Regions from separate parts of the Bacillus sp. TCT6 genome, predicted to be linked through region 1. Evidence: a T-box and tRNA genes for the amino acid it is inferred to sense, from the RefSeq annotation. Region 1 holds a T-box; the other holds one or more tRNA genes.
What was found. A T-box is a leader RNA that pairs with one kind of tRNA and senses whether it is charged. The one in region 1 lies ahead of ileS (isoleucine--tRNA ligase), so its partner is inferred to be a tRNA-Ile.
Positions count from the first base shown of each region.

Region 2: it encodes a tRNA-Ile, which carries the amino acid that the T-box ahead of ileS (isoleucine--tRNA ligase) is inferred to sense. The anticodon was not compared.

Region 1 covers NZ_JBVYHX010000001.1:1,862,896-1,866,275, reverse strand. The annotation lists gene ileS (isoleucine--tRNA ligase) at 1-1,691, opposite strand, end outside; T-box leader at 1,746-1,985, opposite strand; gene AC0ONG_RS09565 (bacteriocin-processing peptidase family protein) at 2,078-3,380, opposite strand, start outside.
Region 2 covers NZ_JBVYHX010000001.1:4,525,296-4,528,675, reverse strand. The annotation lists tRNA gene AC0ONG_RS23310 (tRNA-Val) at 1-28, shown strand, start outside; tRNA gene AC0ONG_RS23305 (tRNA-Thr) at 33-108, shown strand; tRNA gene AC0ONG_RS23300 (tRNA-His) at 119-194, shown strand; tRNA gene AC0ONG_RS23295 (tRNA-Leu) at 217-297, shown strand; tRNA gene AC0ONG_RS23290 (tRNA-Gly) at 327-401, shown strand; tRNA gene AC0ONG_RS23285 (tRNA-Leu) at 418-506, shown strand; tRNA gene AC0ONG_RS23280 (tRNA-Arg) at 510-583, shown strand; tRNA gene AC0ONG_RS23275 (tRNA-Pro) at 594-667, shown strand; tRNA gene AC0ONG_RS23270 (tRNA-Ala) at 683-755, shown strand; tRNA gene AC0ONG_RS23265 (tRNA-Met) at 776-852, shown strand; tRNA gene AC0ONG_RS23260 (tRNA-Ile) at 857-933, shown strand; tRNA gene AC0ONG_RS23255 (tRNA-Ser) at 951-1,043, shown strand; tRNA gene AC0ONG_RS23250 (tRNA-Met) at 1,072-1,148, shown strand; tRNA gene AC0ONG_RS23245 (tRNA-Asp) at 1,152-1,227, shown strand; tRNA gene AC0ONG_RS23240 (tRNA-Phe) at 1,237-1,312, shown strand; tRNA gene AC0ONG_RS23235 (tRNA-Thr) at 1,327-1,402, shown strand; tRNA gene AC0ONG_RS23230 (tRNA-Lys) at 1,413-1,488, shown strand; tRNA gene AC0ONG_RS23225 (tRNA-Gly) at 1,502-1,572, shown strand; tRNA gene AC0ONG_RS23220 (tRNA-Ile) at 1,583-1,659, shown strand; tRNA gene AC0ONG_RS23215 (tRNA-Asn) at 1,667-1,741, shown strand; tRNA gene AC0ONG_RS23210 (tRNA-Ser) at 1,749-1,839, shown strand; tRNA gene AC0ONG_RS23205 (tRNA-Glu) at 1,845-1,916, shown strand; gene AC0ONG_RS23200 (MFS transporter) at 2,063-3,286, opposite strand.

The DNA.
Region 1 (3,380 bases):
ACTGCTAATAAACTATAAAACCAGCCGCGTGTTTGATCAATTCCTTCTGCAATAACATCCGCTGGAAACTGCTCTTCAAATAACTCTTTATTTTCAAATGGGTAATGATATTGTGCAAATGGCATAGAACCACTATCAAACCAAACATCAATTACTTCTGGTGTACGATTCATTGTTCCTCCGCATTTCCCGCAGCAGACTTGCACTTCATCTACATAAGGCTTATGCAATTCCAAATCTTCTGGTGTTTCGTTCGTACTATGCTTTCTTAATTCAGCAATGCTTTTCGGTGCGAACTGATGATTACAACTTTCACATTCCCATACGTTTAATGGCGTTCCCCAATATCTATTTCGGCTAATATTCCAGTCCACCATATTTTCTAAAAACTTACCAAATCGTCCATGTTTCATATGATCCGGATACCAAGTAACAGAATCATTATTTTGTAAAAATGTATCTTTAATTGCAGTTGTTCGGATTAACCAACTTTCTCCTGCATAATAAAGTAGTGGTGAATCACAACGCCAGCAATGCGGATAGCTATGTTCATATTTTTCTTTATGATACAGTAAACCTTCCTTCGCTAAATAACGAACGATATCCACGTCACAATCTTTTACAAATTTTCCTTTCAAAAATGGTACTGCTTCTGTATACTCACCTTTTTCATCTACAACGTGCAAGAATGACAATCCTTCACTTTGAACGACTCTATAATCATCCTCTCCATATGCTGGAGCAATATGAACAAGTCCTGTACCACTATCTGCTGTTACAAAATCTGCTGCGATAACGCGGTAACCATTTGTAACTTCTTTCATCGGAAATGGGGCTGCATAAGATGTGTTTAATAATTCTTCGCCTTTATGAACAGATAATACTTCATAATTCTCTTTTAATACTTCTTGTACACGTTCTTTCGCAACAATATATACATGACCTTCTTGTTTTGCTTTAACGTATTCCATATTTGGATGGACAGCAAGCGCTACGTTTGCTGGAAGTGTCCAAGGTGTCGTTGTCCAACCTAAGAAATACTCATTTTCACTATCTTTCACTTTAAACTTCACAGTTGCACTTAAATCTTTTACTGTTTTATACCCTTGTGCAACCTCATGTGAGCTCAATGAGGTTTGGCAGCTTGGGCAGTATGGTGAAACTCTATGTCCTTTATATAACAATCCTTTTTCATGGATCGTCCCCAAAATATGCCATACACTTTCGATATATGGATTCTCTAAAGTTACATATGGATCATCCATATCTACCCAATAACCAATACTTTCAGTGAATTCACGCCACTGCTTTTCATATGTGAAAACACTCTCTTTACACTTTTGAATAAATGGTTCAATACCATATTCTTCGATCTCATTTTTACCAGAAATACCAAGTTGCTTCTCAACACCTAGTTCTACAGGTAAACCGTGTGTATCCCATCCTGCTTTTCTTACTACTTTATAACCAGCCATCGTTTTATATCTTGCTACTAAATCTTTAATTGCCCGACCAAGTGCATGGCCGACGTGTGGTAAACCGTTCGCCGTTGGTGGCCCTTCATAAAACACAAACGATTGCGCGCCTTCTCGATTCTGAATTGATTGTTCAAAAATGCTTTGTTCGTTCCACTGCTTACGAATACGTGTTTCTCTCCCTACAGCTGACTCTTTTACATCTACTTTCTTCATCTACAATCACTCCTTTGAATGTTTTAAAAGCACACAAAAAACCCGCCCCTATGAAGTAGGGACGGGTTTACCCGCGTTACCACCCTAATTCTATTAGCTTTTCACTAATAGCGCTTAGCAACGTACTATCATACGTGTTCTTTGTAACGGTAGACATCCGTCCGGGCTTACTCACTTTCAGCCTCGGCTCCTCGGAGATGATTTTCAAATAACTTCTGCCCACCGGCTTTCAGCAATATACCGGCTCTCTGGAGAACAGTTCACTATTTTACTCTTTCTCGTCTTCAGATTTGTATACTTTATTAAAAGTTATTTTATGCCATTTGACAACTAATTGTCAACTAATTCAAAATATATTCTTATCCTTATCCCCTATTCTTATACAATTACTTTTCAAATTCTCGCAATGCTGCTAAATTTTCATCATCCTCAATAAGTTCAACAAAGAATCCCGAGTCATCCTCACGAAGGACAATTTCAAGCTCTTCCTTCGCCTCTTCATTTCTATTTAACTGTGCTAAATAACAAGCACGATCATATCTTGCTAACAAATCACTTGCATCCATTGTTAATACTTCATTTGTTATTTTTTCTGCCTTTAGTGTTTGGCCGGCACCATGATATGAAGACGCTAAAGAAAGAAGAATTACTGTTTCATTTGGATGATGTATAGAAGCATTTTCTAATACTTGAATTGCCTCTTCAAACCTTTCTTGACTTTGATATATTTCTCCTAAAGCAAGAAATGCTCTACTTACGAACGGTGTTTGCTCCGTTAATTGTAAGGTAATCTTTTCTGCTTTTCTTTCTTCCCCTGCTTTAAAGAATACTTGTGCTTGCAGAAGAAGAGTATCATAATCATCTGGTAGTTCTCGAACCATTTGCTTCGTTAATTCCAAAGCATCTCTTAACATATCTTCTTCCTCGCACTCAACGAAAAGATTTACAAGTTGCTTCGCTACTTCATAATCCCATTTATTTTCTAGTGAGGTGTGCAGAATGTCTATCGCTTCTTTATTCATCTCTACATTCTCATAAAATAGCGCAAATCGCTGTGCTGCCATACTATTTTTCGGATTTAACTTTAAAGAGATTTCATATAAATCAATTATCATAGTAACCATTGAAATTTCTTTCGCACGATTTTTCATACGATAAAAAGCTCTCGTAATGATAGATCGTTTCGGCTGTTCATGCAGCTGGCGTTCAATCCATATTTCCGTAACCGCAGCTGCAGCATACATGAATGCTGTACTTCTTTCTGCTTTTTTCACCTTTAACGTATGAAGAAAATCTCGTATGTTAGACAATTTTTTATGTTGCTCTACTGCTTTTACATAAACATCAAATATACGTTCATTATCAAAATCTTTTTGTATTACTTTCATTGCAACTTCAATTGCTTTTACATTTCTTTTTTTCACTAATACTTTTGCATAATGATATAGAACTTCTATATGCTCACCATCTAATTGTAGCGCGTATTCAATCTGTTCTTGTTCTTTATCTATTTCATTCATCGCACCATGCACATATGCAATCGCATCTAAACGCCATATTTCAGGTACTTCTTCCGCTAATTGTTCTAGTTCAGTCAACAATTCTTCCTGAAGATTCATATCTACTGAAAGCTGTGCCAAATATTCCATATTAATATGCAACGGCTCTTCTTTCATCGCCTGAACCATA
Region 2 (3,380 bases), 2.7 Mb from region 1:
GGCGGTTCGATCCCGTCATCCTCCACCATTTAGCCGACTTAGCTCAATTGGTAGAGCAACTGACTTGTAATCAGTAGGTTGGGGGTTCAAGTCCTCTAGTCGGCACCAGAAAATCATGGCGGTTGTGGCGAAGTGGTTAACGCACCGGATTGTGGCTCCGGCATTCGTGGGTTCGATTCCCATCAGTCGCCCCATTTTTTCTTAAAATATTAATATGCGGGTGTGGCGGAATTGGCAGACGCACTAGACTTAGGATCTAGCGCCTTTGGCGTGGGGGTTCGACTCCCTTCACCCGCACTTTTAATAAAATATCTCAAACATGTCTTGCGGAAGTAGTTCAGTGGTAGAATACAACCTTGCCAAGGTTGGGGTCGCGGGTTCGAATCCCGTCTTCCGCTCCAATTTTCAATATGACATGCCGGGGTGGCGGAACAGGCAGACGCACAGGACTTAAAATCCTGCGGTGGGTGACCACCGTGCGGGTTCGACCCCCGCCCTCGGCACCATATGCGCCCGTAGCTCAATTGGATAGAGCGTTTGACTACGGATCAAGAGGTTAGGGGTTCGACTCCTCTCGGGCGCGCTTTTATTAACGGGAAGTGGCTCAGCTTGGTAGAGCACCTGGTTTGGGACCAGGGGGTCGCAGGTTCAAATCCTGTCTTCCCGATATTCCCAAAAACATGGGGCCTTAGCTCAGCTGGGAGAGCGCCTGCCTTGCACGCAGGAGGTCAGCGGTTCGATCCCGCTAGGCTCCACTTATTTTAATATCATTTATGGCGGTGTAGCTCAGCTGGCTAGAGCGTACGGTTCATACCCGTGAGGTCGGGGGTTCGATCCCCTCCGCCGCTACCATAAAGGACCTTTAGCTCAGCTGGTTAGAGCAGACGGCTCATAACCGTCCGGTCGTAGGTTCGAGTCCTACAAGGTCCACCACTAAAGGTTTATATCTCGGAGGTATACCCAAGTTCGGCTGAAGGGATCGGTCTTGAAAACCGACAGGCGGCGAGAGTCGCGCGGGGGTTCGAATCCCTCTACCTCCTCCATTTTTTCTTAAATTACATATTATATCATCGCGGGGTGGAGCAGTACGGTAGCTCGTCGGGCTCATAACCCGAAGGTCGCAGGTTCAAATCCTGTCCCCGCAACCAAATGGTCCCGTGGTGTAGTGGTTAACATGCCTGCCTGTCACGCAGGAGATCGCCGGTTCGACCCCGGTCGGGACCGCCATTTTAATAAGGCTCGGTAGCTCAGTCGGTAGAGCAGAGGACTGAAAATCCTCGTGTCGGCGGTTCGATTCCGTCCCGAGCCACCATTTTGAAGTCGCAAGCCGGCTTAGCTCAATTGGTAGAGCAACTGACTTGTAATCAGTAGGTTGGGGGTTCAAGTCCTCTAGCCGGCACCACTTTCAAAATGAGCCATTAGCTCAGTTGGTAGAGCATCTGACTTTTAATCAGAGGGTCGAAGGTTCGAATCCTTCATGGCTCACCATTTTCAATTTTATGCGGGTGTAGTTTAGTGGTAAAACAAGAGCCTTCCAAGCTCTGGTCGAGAGTTCGATTCTCTTCACCCGCTTTTCAATTATGGGCCTATAGCTCAGCTGGTTAGAGCGCACGCCTGATAAGCGTGAGGTCGATGGTTCGAGTCCATTTAGGCCCACCATAATTGTTCCGCAGTAGCTCAGTGGTAGAGCTATCGGCTGTTAACCGATCGGTCGTAGGTTCGAGTCCTACCTGCGGAGCCATATTTATAGAGAAGTACCCAAGTGGCTCAAGGGGCTCCCCTGCTAAGGGAGTAGATCGCGAACGCGGTGCGAGGGTTCGAATCCCTTCTTCTCTGCCAGAACTGGCCCGTTGGTCAAGTGGTTAAGACACCGCCCTTTCACGGCGGTAACACGGGTTCGAATCCCGTACGGGTCATACTAAAAGAGATAGCATAATCTGCTATCTCTTTTTTGTTGTGTATAGATATAGAAGAAGCTATGACAGATTATAAATAATAAGTTTAAAATAGGATTACCTTTTCTCATACATAAGAAAAGGTAATCCTATTTTTTGAATATGTTTTAACTTTCTATTGAATGTTCATCTTGTTTAATAACAACATGACTATATGCGGAGTGAAGAGTTTTGTAGCCTAAAAGTGCAATAGTTAAGGCAAGGCCTCCTGCTATAATAGCCACATTAAATCCTACATGGGCTCCAAAGTTATCAATAACTAAACCAGCTATCGCTGATCCTAGGGAGACTCCAATTCCAAGTCCTGTAATTGCCCAAGTCATTCCTTCGGTTATCTTTGATTCAGGTACGATTTTTTCCACAAGCCCCATAGTAATAATCATAGTAGGAGCGACAGATAGCCCTGCAAAGAAAACAATAACTACTAGCCAAGTAATACTGTTTACAAAAACTAGTGGCAGCATTGTTATCATGGAAAGTGTGACCGCTATTAAAAACTGATTATAGGGTGGGGTATTGAGTTTAAGGGTACCGAAAATAAGGCCTGCCAGGCATGAACCGATTGCATAGACAGAAAGTACAAAGCTAGCAGCTACTGTGTTTCCTTGCTGCTCAGCAAAAGCTACACTAACGACATCTATTGTGCCGAAGATAGTACCTATAGCAATGAGTGTGAATACTAGTACTCGCAAAGAACCAATTTTAAATACTGTTCCGTTGTTTGTAATGTCGCGAGGGTGTACAGGCGGTTCTGTGCTTTTTTGCATAGTAAATAGGCATACCCCGATTGTAAGAAAAACAGATGATAAAAGTGGCGCTGCTTCTGGGAAGAACATAACACTTAAACTGACAGATAATACAGGACCAATTATGAAGCAAATTTCGTCGACGACCGATTCGAAGGAAAATGCTGTATGCAATTTATGGGATCCGCGGTATAGTTTAGTCCAACGTGCACGTACCATAGCTGACATATTTGGCATACAACCTGCACATAAAGCGGATAGAAATAGCGTCCAATAAGGAGCTTCATATTTCGTACATAGAAGTAAGAGGATTGTAAAGAAAACGCTAATACCTGTAGTCGGAAGAAGTATGCGAGATTGCCCTAATTGATCAGCCATCCGAGAAATATGAGGAGCTAGTAAAGCTGATGATAATGTAAAGGTAGCTGCAACAGCTCCAGCAAGCCAATAGTCACCACTTACTTGAGATAACATGGTAACAATACCAATACCCATCATTGATATGGGCATACGAGCTATAAATCCTGCTAATGAGAATCCTTTTGTACCAGGAGCACTGAAAATCTCACGGTAGGAATTAAACATGATAATCACCACAATATTTGACGTGTACATATACATTCTTCATTCTTTTAACTCCTCCTCTGTTTCATTAATACCTTCTATAAAAAGGGGCAGT